2 linked regions of the Peribacillus sp. FSL E2-0218 genome follow. The protein of the gene in region 2 interacts with the protein of the main gene of each other region in a pairwise test. Links are inferred from orthologs where the notes say so. Each region holds a gene or a part of one and is shown on either strand. Other genes may lie near its edges.

Region 1 (2,898 bases), 110 kb from region 2 along the record:
TGCCTCGAAGATGATCGCATGGTCCGGCACCTTATCTAAATAAACCATTTGATAAACAGACAGCCTAAGCAGATTGATGACCCAGCTTTGCGTCTTTTTCGGCTGTTTAATATAAGGGCTCAAAAAGTAATCCAATGTCATCTTACGCTGTATTGTCCCATAGCTTATTTCCGTAAGCAAACCGCTGTCAACAGGGGATAATTGATGCTTTTTGATCAAGTTGTTTAATAAGAGGTTACTGTAGGATTGGTTTTTCTCTACAGATTCCAAAATATCGAGAGCAATGTCACGTACTCCCTTTTTAGTTTGCTTCATTCTGTTCTCCTAACTTCATGCCTGCTTTAATGAACGACCCGGCGCCGCGCAAGTAATCTTTCGCCGGCATTTTTTTCTTTCCTGAAGGCTGCAGTTCTGTAACCAGTATCGCCGTTCCATTGCCTGTCGAAACGATGAAACCATCATTTTGCACTTCTAAAATTGTGCCGGGTGCTTCCTGGCTGCCGTATTCAAGCTTACCGGCCTTCCAAATTTTCAGGACCGATCCGTTTAAGGTTGTGTAGGCAACTGGCCATGGATTTAGTCCGCGTACATGGTTATAGATATTTCCCCCTGTTTTCGACCAGTCGATTTTTTCCTCCGAACGTTTAATGTTAGGAGCGAAGGTCGCTTTGCCCTCATCTTGCTTGGTTGCCTTCAGTTCGCCATTGATAAGCTTCGGCAATGTTTCCGCAAGCAAATCCGAACCTACCTTGCTTAACTTATCATGCAGGGTTCCCACATTATCTTCTTCCGCGATGGCCACTTCAGCTTGCGTCAATATATCTCCGGCATCCAATTTTTCCGCCATATACATGATGGTGATACCCGTTTTTTCTTTTCCCTGCAATATTGAATAATGGATCGGTGCGCCGCCGCGAAGTTCTGGAAGCAAGGAGGCATGTACGTTGATGCATCCGTATTTAGGGGCTTCCAACAATTCATTCGGGAGGATTTGCCCGAACGCCGCGGTCACCACAAGGTCAGCACCTAATGCGATGATCTTTTCCAATTCTGCTTTTTCACGGATCTTTTCAGGTTGATAAACGGGAATTCCCTGTTTTTCCGCTTCGACCTTGACCGGCGGGGGCGTCAGCACCTTTTTACGGCCAACGGGACGATCCGGCTGCGTGACGACTGCAATCACGTCAAACCCTTCATCAATGATCCTTTTCAATACCGGCACTGAAAAATCCGGTGTCCCCATAAAGATAATTTTTGTCATTCTTCTTCATACCCTTCTAACTCTTCTTCTGTAATATAGCGCGAAACCTTACTTGTAAATAAAACCCCTTGCAAATGATCGATCTCATGCAGAAGTGCCCTTGCGAGGAAATCCTCCGCCTCTATCTCGAAAAAGCTCCCTTTTCGGTCTTGTGCGCGCACTTTGATGCGGTAAGGACGGGACACTTCACCATATAGGCTAGGAAAGCTAAGGCAACCTTCCACACCCTTCTGCTCACCTTCCGTTTCCAGAACTTCTGGATTGATCAATTCAAGGTGACCCGAATCTTCATCTATTTCAACGACGGCCACTTGCTTTTTAATGCCGACTTGCGGCGCAGCCAGCCCTACGCCATCCGCTTCCACCATCGTTTCATACATATTATTTAACAGCTTTGCCAATTTTTTATCAAAACTTGTTACTTTATCACATTTTTGTTGTAAAATTTTTTCAGGAAACAAAACAATCGGTAAAATAGCCAAAATTCAAAGTACCCTCCTAGATATGAGAAACAACACTTCATTATATAAAAACGCAAGCCCGTAACAGCCCGCGGTGTAATCCTCTTACTCTTCAACCATCACATCATGATCTGCGGATTTAAATCGATCGAAATCTGCAGGTGATTTTGAGCCGTTTCTTTTTGGTAATGCTCCAAAAGCGTTCGTAAATGTTGATTAAGGTCCGGCTCTCGTTTGTATTTTATCAGACATTGGTAACGATATCTATTGTTGATTCGGCTGATCGGCGAAGCGACTGGGCCTAGAACGATTGAGTCCCGATTCAATCGCGAACCTAAATAATTGGTAATTTTTTCGGTGACACTCACTGCCTTCATCAAATCTTCATGAGAAACCGTGATAAGGACAACGTAATAATACGGGGGATAATGACTTTTCCTGCGGAGATCCATTTCCCTTTCATAAAAGGCATCATAATCCTGCAGGGCAGCAAGTTCGATGCTGTAGTGCTCTGGTGTATAAGTTTGGATGACCACTTCCCCCGGAAGTTGATGACGCCCCGCCCTGCCGCTGACCTGTGTCAGCAGCTGAAAAGTCTTTTCCGACGAGCGGAAATCCGGCAGATGGAGCATCGTATCAGCTGAAAGGACACCTACCAGGGTGATATTAGGGAAATCCAGTCCCTTGGCAATCATTTGTGTGCCAAGCAATATATCAGCCTTTCCTTCTCCAAAGGCATTGAGCAGCCGTTCATGTGAGCCCTTTTTGCTCGTCGTATCTACGTCCATCCGAATGACCCGCGCCTCAGGGAGGATTTTCGCTAACTCTTCTTCAACCTTTTGCGTGCCCGTACCGAAGAATCGGATATGTTCGCTTTCACATTCCGGGCAAACGGAAGGCATCCCCTCTTCAAACCCGCAATAATGGCATTTCATTATATCATTAAAGCGATGATAGGTGAGTGAAATGTCACAATTAGGGCAATTGATGACCAATCCGCAGCTTCGGCACATCACAAAGGAGGAATGTCCCCGTTTGTTCAGCATCAAGACCGTTTGCTGCCCCTTTTCAAGCCGATCTTTCAGCTTGCTAAAGAGCAGTTCCGAGAACATCGAACGATTTCCCGTTCTTAGTTCTTCCCTCATATCAACAATATCGACTGCCGGCAATGCATTT
Region 2 (8,302 bases):
CGGATTGAAGAATGGCTATTTCCTTCTCCGAAAGTGCCGTTACGATCTTCGCAGCAACACCAGGCACCCCGTTGATGCCTGCACCGACGACAGAGACTTTGGCGCAATTCCGTTCAATGACCGGTTCGTGACCAAGCTCGGCCAAAATTGAAAGAGCGAGATCCGTCATTTCCTCGGAAACGGTATATACGACACCGCTCGGATATATATTGATGAAGTCGACCGAAATGGAGGCGTTGGCCATTGCCTTGAAAACCTCGGCTTGTAAATTATATTGATCCTTTTTCGCACGCACCTTGATTTGTGTGATTTTCGGAACATGGGCAATTCCTGTGACGAGCCTCTCACGGATATCACTGCCCTGGCTTCCTTTATTCACACTTGTAACAAGTGTCCCCAAACCTTCGCTGTATGTGGATCTGATCCGGATCGGCACTTTTGCCTGCATGGCAATTTCAACAGCGCGTGGATGTATCACCTTCGCACCTTGATAGGCCATGTTGCAAACTTCGGTATAGGAAACGATCGATAACGGACGCGCAAGATCTGCAATTCGTGGATCGGCCGTCATGATGCCTTCCACATCCGTAAATATATCTACCCTCTCCGCTTGCAAAGCTGCGCCTAACGCTGCAGCTGATGTATCACTTCCACCACGTCCGATGGTGGTGATATCCCCATTTTTTGCCGCACCCTGGAATCCTGCTACGACGACTACATCCTTCAATTCCAATTCCTTCATGAGACGGTCGCATTTCATTTCCATGATTTTCGCACTTGAATAGTCGGTATTCGTCAAGAATCCCGCCTGTGCCCCTGTATATGCTACGGCTTCAATACCGTGTTCCAACAGCATGTTGGTAAATACTACCGAGGAGATCGTTTCACCAACTGACATAAGGAGATCCTGTTCACGTTTCGAAAGTATCGCTTTCGAGCCATTCACTAAAGAAAGCAAAGTGTCCGTTGCATAGGGATCGCCCTTCCTCCCCATCGCTGAAACCACGACCACCACCTTAAAGCCTTCTTGAATTGCCTTTTCTATATGCCCTCGGGCAAATGACCGGCTTTCCTCATCACGAACGGATGTCCCACCGTATTTCTGGACAATGATTTTCATAATATGCACCTCAAATATAAGCCAGCTTCCCGCTCCGGGAAGCTGACAAAAACTCTCTATTCTGTTGGATATCACTTTTTTCGAATGTTTAAGAATGAATTATTACTTGACGGTCACTAAACCTAATTTTAAAAGGCTTTCTGCAATCTGGACGGAGTTCCAGGCTGCTCCCTTTAATAGATTATCGGAAACCACCCATAAATGGAAGCCTTTATCCTCATCCAAGTCCTTGCGAATCCGACCGACGAATACGTCATTTTTGCCAACGGAAGAAGCAGGCGTTGGATAGATTTGTTGTTCCGGTTCATCCTCCAGCACTACTCCAGGAGCCGTTTTCATCAAATCCTTGATTTGAGAAGCTGTCACTCCTTCTTTTTCCACTTCAATATAAACAGATTCCGAATGACCCGTAACAACAGGAAGCCTTACACATGTTGCAGCTACCGGAAGATCATTCATATGCATGATTTTCTTAGTTTCATTAATCATTTTCATCTCTTCGAACGTATACCCATTATCTTGGAATTTATCGATTTGAGGAATGACGTTGAATGCGATTTGATAATGCTTTTCGTCGCCCTTGACCGGTAAAATCCTTGGTTCTATTTCTTTATCATCAAGCAAGTCGCGTGCTTGTTCTTTTAATTCATTTATTGCAGCAGCCCCAGCACCTGAAACGGCCTGATAGGTGGAAACCACGATTTTTGATAATCCATAGGTCTCGCGGATAGGTTCTAATGCCACGACCATTTGAATGGTTGAACAATTTGGGTTGGCAATGATTCCATTATGCTGTCTTAAGTCAGCTTCGTTTACTTCAGGGACGACAAGCGGCACATTTTCATCCATACGGAATGCGCTCGTATTATCCACTACTATCGCTCCGCGCTTCACTGCTTCTGGAGCCAATTCCTTAGACACGCTTCCTCCAGCACTGAATAAAGCGATATCGATGCCTTCAAAGCTTTCAGGTCTTGCTTCCTGCACTTCGATTTCTTCGCCCTTAAACGTAAGTTTGGTTCCCGCGGAACGAGCCGATGATAAAAAGATGATTTTCTTGATCGGTAAATTCCGTTGTTCGAGTGTTGAAATCATTTGTTGTCCCACTGCTCCAGTTGCTCCCACAACTGCAATATGCAATCCCTGTGTCTCAGTCATTTGTCCATACTCCTTTTCTATCTCTAAAAATTATTTTATTTATTGGATATATTTCTACTTGCTCAGAATATCATTAATTTTAACACATTAACATTCCAAAGGGTCGGACTTTAACAAAATATTCTGGTAGTGTAGTGTTTTTTTATGACTTTCCACACGGAAAAGCCCTGCATATAAATCAGTCATTATCACATGGGAGCGTATCCGAACACTAAAATCAGTCTAAACTATCCTTGAACTTTTCGACGATGACTGGCTGAATTTGCTCCCTTTCGAGTGCCGATATGATTGTGTCCCTTATCATGCTCATCCTCGCAACCATCGAGCTCGGCTTACCTATAGGATTATCCTGGCCATACGGAACGAAATAAATATCCTTTGCTGCCATCAACCTCATGAGATTGACACCATTTAACCCAAGTGCATCGTTCGTGGATATTGCCACCACAACCGGACGGTGGTTTCTCATCGTCGCTTTTGCAGCCATAAGTACGGGCGAATCGGTAAGGGCATTTGCCATTTTGCTCATTGAGTTACCTGTCAAAGGGGCGATCACCATACAATCAAGTGGCAATTTCGGCCCTAATGGCTCCGCTTTGACGATTGTATCAACGACTCGATTCCCCGTCAATTTTTCAATTCTTTCAACCCAATCATCGCCCTTCCCAAAACGCGTTTCCGTATTCTGCACGGTCGATGTTACGATTGGGATGACCTCCGCCCCTTCATTCACAAGCTTTTCAATTTCAGGAAATACTTCATCATATGTGCAATGTGATCCTGTCAATCCAAAACCAATCCTTTTCCCTTGGAGACTCATATCTTATTCCCCTTCCTTTTCCTGAACTCATCCTGAATCAATACTCCCAGCGCGTTCGCCAATATCTGACCAGCTGTTTTCGGGGCTACTATACCCGGTAAGCTCGGTGCCAACAGCGCCTTTATTCCCCTTTTTTCAGCATAACGAAAATCCGTCCCCCCTGGTTTTGAAGCAAGGTCGATGATTAATGTGTGAACGGGCATATTTGCCAGCACGTTTGCCGTAATGATCTGAAAAGGGATCGTATTGATACAAATATCAACATTTTTCATTTCAGCAGCTAGATTTTTTAACTGAAAAGGGGTTAGTGCCATTTCGCTTATCCTCGCGATATCTTCACTTTTTCTGGCCCCTACCTTAACTTTTGCTCCAAGAGCATGGAATGATCTGGCTACACTCATGCCGACCCTTCCTAAACCAAGAACAGCTACATTCGAACCATGGATTGTAAAGTCGGTATGCTGGATGGCCATCATGATTGCACCCTCCACGGTAGGAATTGAATTATAAATGGCCACATCATCGCGCTCGAACAAGAGAACAAGTTTGCGGTCCGCATTCTGAAAAATTTCATTGAGGTAGTTATTACTGATCCCTGCATAAAAAATGCAGTGTGCCGGGGTATCTTTTATCATTTCTTCCGTCAAGACAACCTCTTCGCTGGAAAAAATCGTTTCCACTTTTCCATCAGGATCCGTCCCCCGGACAGGCAGGATTACTGAATCAATTTCCTTGAAATTTATATCTTCCATTTTTTCCTTAACCGCTCCGGTAAAAGCATGGTCGAGCTGTTCAAAACCAACTAATAATAGCTTCGCATCAAGCTCCGTCAGTTTACGGACAACTTCGAGCTGACGCGCATCTCCACCAATTACAGCGATTTGCATACCTGTGAGCATTAAAACCGTCACCTTCTTCATATAAAAGATCCTAAACATCCTCGCTTCAAGGTACATGCCCTTCAAGAAGCAATTTAAGTTTTTCCGACAATCTCTAGTTACCCTGCCATCTTATGTTTTCAGTTAAAAAACGGTGATAAGAAAAGAAAAAACGCCTTAGCTATCCGCAGCTGAGGCGTTTTTTGACTATTCATGGGAAGCATGCCAAAGAGGACACCGATCTGTAATCATGCTCTATCCGTCCATATGCTCCCCATCTTTCGAAAGCCCTTCCTGGAAATCAATGATCACCATATCCGTCCCGATTTTTTTTATATGGTTCCAAGGTACCCGGATTTCACTTCCATTCCTCATAAGGCCGAACCATTTGACCGAAGGGATGATCAATGTGGTAATTTGTCCAGTTTCGTCTATTTCCAGATCCGTCTGTCCGAGAACCCCCAATCGTTCCGCCCTGTTTACATCAACTATCTCCTTACCGCTCATTTCACTCAATCTCACTTATAGCTCCTCCTTTTTCACCTTATAATCCATCTATATCCGAAAAAGAAAAACTTAGAAGGCTTTTCCGCAAATATTGTCCACATCTCATGCCCCTTCCATTTTCATGATTTTTTGCAAAAAAAATCCGACCTTCCATTTGCAGAGGAAGATCAGACGTTTTGATTATTATTTGTCCCAGTTTTCCAGGGGGCTCACCAATGACAGGGAGTGTTCCGTAAAGATTTGATTTGCCAGTTCATTTACGGTACCTTCCGTCACCTCGTCAATCTTGATGATAATATCATCGAGGGAACGGTGCTCACCCAACATGAGCTCATTCTTGCCATTTCGGCTCATGCGGCTATTCGTGCTTTCAAGACTAAGCATCAAGCTGCCTTTAAGCTGCTCTTTACTATTGCGCAATTCCTTTTCAGTGATGCCGTCCCTTTTTAAAGTATCCAATGTTTCCTGAATCGTTTCATACAGGCTATCCAATTGGCTTGTGCCTGTCCCGCCATAGACTGTCACCAAACCGCTATCTTGGTAGCTGGAGTGATAAGAATATACGGAATAGGCAAGGCCGCGTTGCTCCCTGACGTCCTGGAATAAACGGCTGCTCATGCTTCCCCCAAGAATATTGTTCAAGGTAATCAAGCTGTATGTTTTATCATTGCCGATTTCCAATCCTTTGTACCCAAGGCATAAGTGGGCTTGCTCCGTTTCTTTTTTACGAGTGATCCTATTTTCATGAAAAGCTGGCTTGATCAATTCAGGACGGTGCTCCCCTCCTTGATACGAGCCAAAGTAGCTTTCGACTTCTTGAATCAACTTTTCATCGACATTCCCAGCTATGGAGATTACCACTTTATCTGGTGTATACATATCATGGACGTATTTCTTCAATGTTTCACTATTGAATGTTTCAAGCGTTTCCTCCGTACCCAGGATTGGATAGCCCAGCGGATGCTTTTCATATACCGCCTGGCTTAAGAGGTCGTGAACAATATCATCCGGTGTGTCTTCATACATTTTAATCTCTTCATAGACGACATTTTTTTCTTTTTTAAGCTCTTCTTCATCGAAGGTTGAATTAAAGAACATATCTGCAAGGATTTCAAGTGCATAGCTAGCATGGTTATCCATTACTTTTGCATAATAGCATGTATATTCCTTTGAGGTGAATGCATTCACTTGGCCGCCGACGCTATCGAACGACTCGGCAATTTCACGTGCATTCCTTGTTGTTGTCCCTTTGAAAAACATGTGCTCCAGAAAATGCGAAACTCCATTCAATTCAGGGGTTTCATTTCGGGAACCGGTTTTAATCCATACTCCGATGGCTGCCGAGCGTACTGTTGGAATATTTTCCAATACGATTCTTACTCCATTTTGACACGTGTATTTCTTAATCAACTAACATTCCTCCCAAGCATTCTATGCTGCTAATGTAACCCAAATATTATGGGGTCAATCGTTTCTCATCTACTGCTTCTGAAACGGTAACGACATCCAGGTCTTTCTTTTTTATTTCTATAATCAGGGCTTCCAACGATTTTGCGGTAGATTCCGTAGGATGCATCAAGATGAACGCCCCCGGGTGAACCTTGGAAAGCACTCGTTGTTGAAGGACTTCGGGACTTGGCTTTTGCCAGTCAATCGTATCGACACTCCACATGACGGTCTCCATGCCCAAAGAATCAGCGATTTGAACCGTCTCGTCCCGGTAGCTGCCGCTTGGCGGGGCGAACCATTTCATTTTTGAGCCTGTCACCGCTTCAATGACTTCGTTCGTCTTTCGAAGTTCTTCACGTGTAGCCTGTGCCGATATATTCTGCATATTGGGATGTGAATAGGAGTGATTGCCAATTTCATGGCCCCCATCCCTGATCATTTTGGCCAATTCCGGATTTTTCTTGGTCCAATTACCCTCCAGGAAGAAGGTGGCCTTGACGTTATTCTTTTTTAATACACCCAGCATATCCTGTAAGTATTCATTCCCCCAAGCCACATTGATTAAAAATGAAACCACCGGCTTTTCAGGATGGGCACGGTAAATCGGAGCGGGGTCGAGATCCTTTAAATGTACTGTCGCAGGGACCTGCTCGAGTACCAGTTTATCCTCATCGAACTCGCCCGCCTTCTTCATGGCTTTATATGAATCATCAATGTTGACCTTAAGGCCATTATAGGCAGGAACGGTTTTCCAGACCGAATCTATTCGGGCATCCTGTGGCGCAACCTCATATTTTTTTGCTGAATCTTTGATTTGTAAAAGAATATCATCTTCTTGCTTCATCGTAGCAACTGAATCATCCGTCAATTGGGCCAGATAAAGCTGTGTATATGGATTTTGCACTAATAACCATGATATACCTGCAATGGCACTTATCGCAACTATCTGCTTCCATTTATTATTCATTTTTTCCGCCCCCTTCATACCAAAATGTATGAAGAAAACGGACAAGGTAGAACATGTCATCTTTTTAATGCCATTTCCCTTGAACCGCCATTTGCTCATTCAATAGAAAAAGCATGCAGATTCACAAGGAATCGCATGCCGGGAACATTTATTTCTATTACGATTGAGAAGGGTTGGCTGCCTCTTTTTGCTCTTTCAGGACGGCTTTACGGGAAAGGTTCACCCTGCCTTGCTTGTCAATCTCGGTTACTTTCACCAATAGCTCATCTCCAAGTGAAACGACATCTTCCACTTTTCCGACTCTTTCTTCAGCCAGTTCAGAAATATGTACCAAACCGTCTTTACCATTGAAGATTTCAACGAATGCACCGAATTTTTCAATGCGTTTCACTTTACCTAAATAAAGTTCACCCACCACGACTTCACGGACGATATCCTCAATGATTTTCTTCGCTTTTTGAATCATTGGCTCATCTGTTGATGAGATGAACACCGTTCCATCTTGTTCGATGTCGATTTTCACGCCAGTTTCTTCAATGATCTTATTGATATGTTTTCCGCTCGGTCCAATGACATCACGGATTTTATCCGGGTTGATGGACATTGTAACGATTTTAGGAGCATATTTGGATAATTGTTCACGCGGTTGATTGATGGTTGACATCATGGATTCCAAAATATGCATCCGTCCATGTTTCGCTTGAAGCAATGCTTCTTCAAGTATTTCCTTTGAAAGACCTTCAATTTTGATATCCATTTGCAGTGCAGTGACACCTTTTGAAGTTCCAGCGACTTTAAAGTCCATGTCACCCAGATGATCTTCCATGCCTTGAATGTCAGTTAGGATCGTATAGTGCTCGCCAGTTTTGACAAGCCCCATTGCTATTCCGGCAACTGGAGCTTTCAATGGTACCCCAGCATCCATCATTGCCAAAGTGCTTGCACAAATACTTGCTTGTGAAGTTGAACCGTTCGATTCAAGGACTTCAGACACAAGCCTGATCGTATAAGGAAAATCTTTGTCATTAGGGATGACCGGTTCCAAGGCTCTTTCACCAAGTGCACCATGACCGATTTCCCGGCGGCCTGCTCCACGGATCGGGCCCGTTTCACCTACACTGAAATGCGGGAAGTTGTAGTGATGCATAAAGCGTTTTGACTCTTCGGTTCCAAGGCCGTCCAAAATCTGGACATCACCCAATGCACCTAATGTACAAATCGAAAGCGCTTGGGTTTGTCCACGTGTGAACAATCCAGAGCCATGTGTACGCGGCAAAATGGTGACTTCTGAAGATAGTGGTCTGATTTCATCAGGATTTCGGCCATCCGGACGCACTTTTTCTTCCGTGATCAAACGGCGGACTTCGGATTTAACCAATTTATTCAGGATTTCTTTGATTTGT

The links.
Region 1: the proteins of asd (region 2) and def interact in binary tests that used the Escherichia coli proteins (3 or more experiments, as listed by UniProt). The link is inferred for Peribacillus sp. FSL E2-0218 from one-to-one orthologs.

Annotation. Positions count from the first base shown.
Region 1 is NZ_CP150304.1:1,660,617-1,663,514, reverse strand. It holds def (peptide deformylase), read right to left. Parts: upstream 1,744-2,898; coding sequence 1,258-1,743; downstream 1-1,257. Other genes in the region: priA (primosomal protein N'), read right to left, coding at 1,842-2,898; fmt (methionyl-tRNA formyltransferase), read right to left, coding at 302-1,261; rsmB (16S rRNA (cytosine(967)-C(5))-methyltransferase RsmB), read right to left, coding at 1-315. UniProt on the Escherichia coli protein: Removes the formyl group from the N-terminal Met of newly synthesized proteins. Requires at least a dipeptide for an efficient rate of reaction. N-terminal L-methionine is a prerequisite for activity but the enzyme has broad specificity at other positions.
Region 2 is NZ_CP150304.1:1,761,342-1,769,643, reverse strand. What follows is about bases 251-3,112. They hold asd (aspartate-semialdehyde dehydrogenase), read right to left. Parts: upstream 2,279-3,112; coding sequence 1,223-2,278; downstream 251-1,222. Other genes in these bases: dpaA (dipicolinic acid synthetase subunit A), read right to left, coding at 3,095-3,112; MHI53_RS08530 (dipicolinate synthase subunit B), read right to left, coding at 2,496-3,098; dapG (aspartate kinase), read right to left, coding at 251-1,120. Outside these bases: more of dapG, read right to left, coding at 1-250; more of dpaA, read right to left, coding at 3,113-3,997; MHI53_RS08520 (YlmC/YmxH family sporulation protein), read right to left, coding at 4,232-4,498; MHI53_RS08515 (pitrilysin family protein), read right to left, coding at 4,667-5,893; MHI53_RS08510 (polysaccharide deacetylase family protein), read right to left, coding at 5,940-6,899; pnp (polyribonucleotide nucleotidyltransferase), read right to left, coding at 7,057-8,302.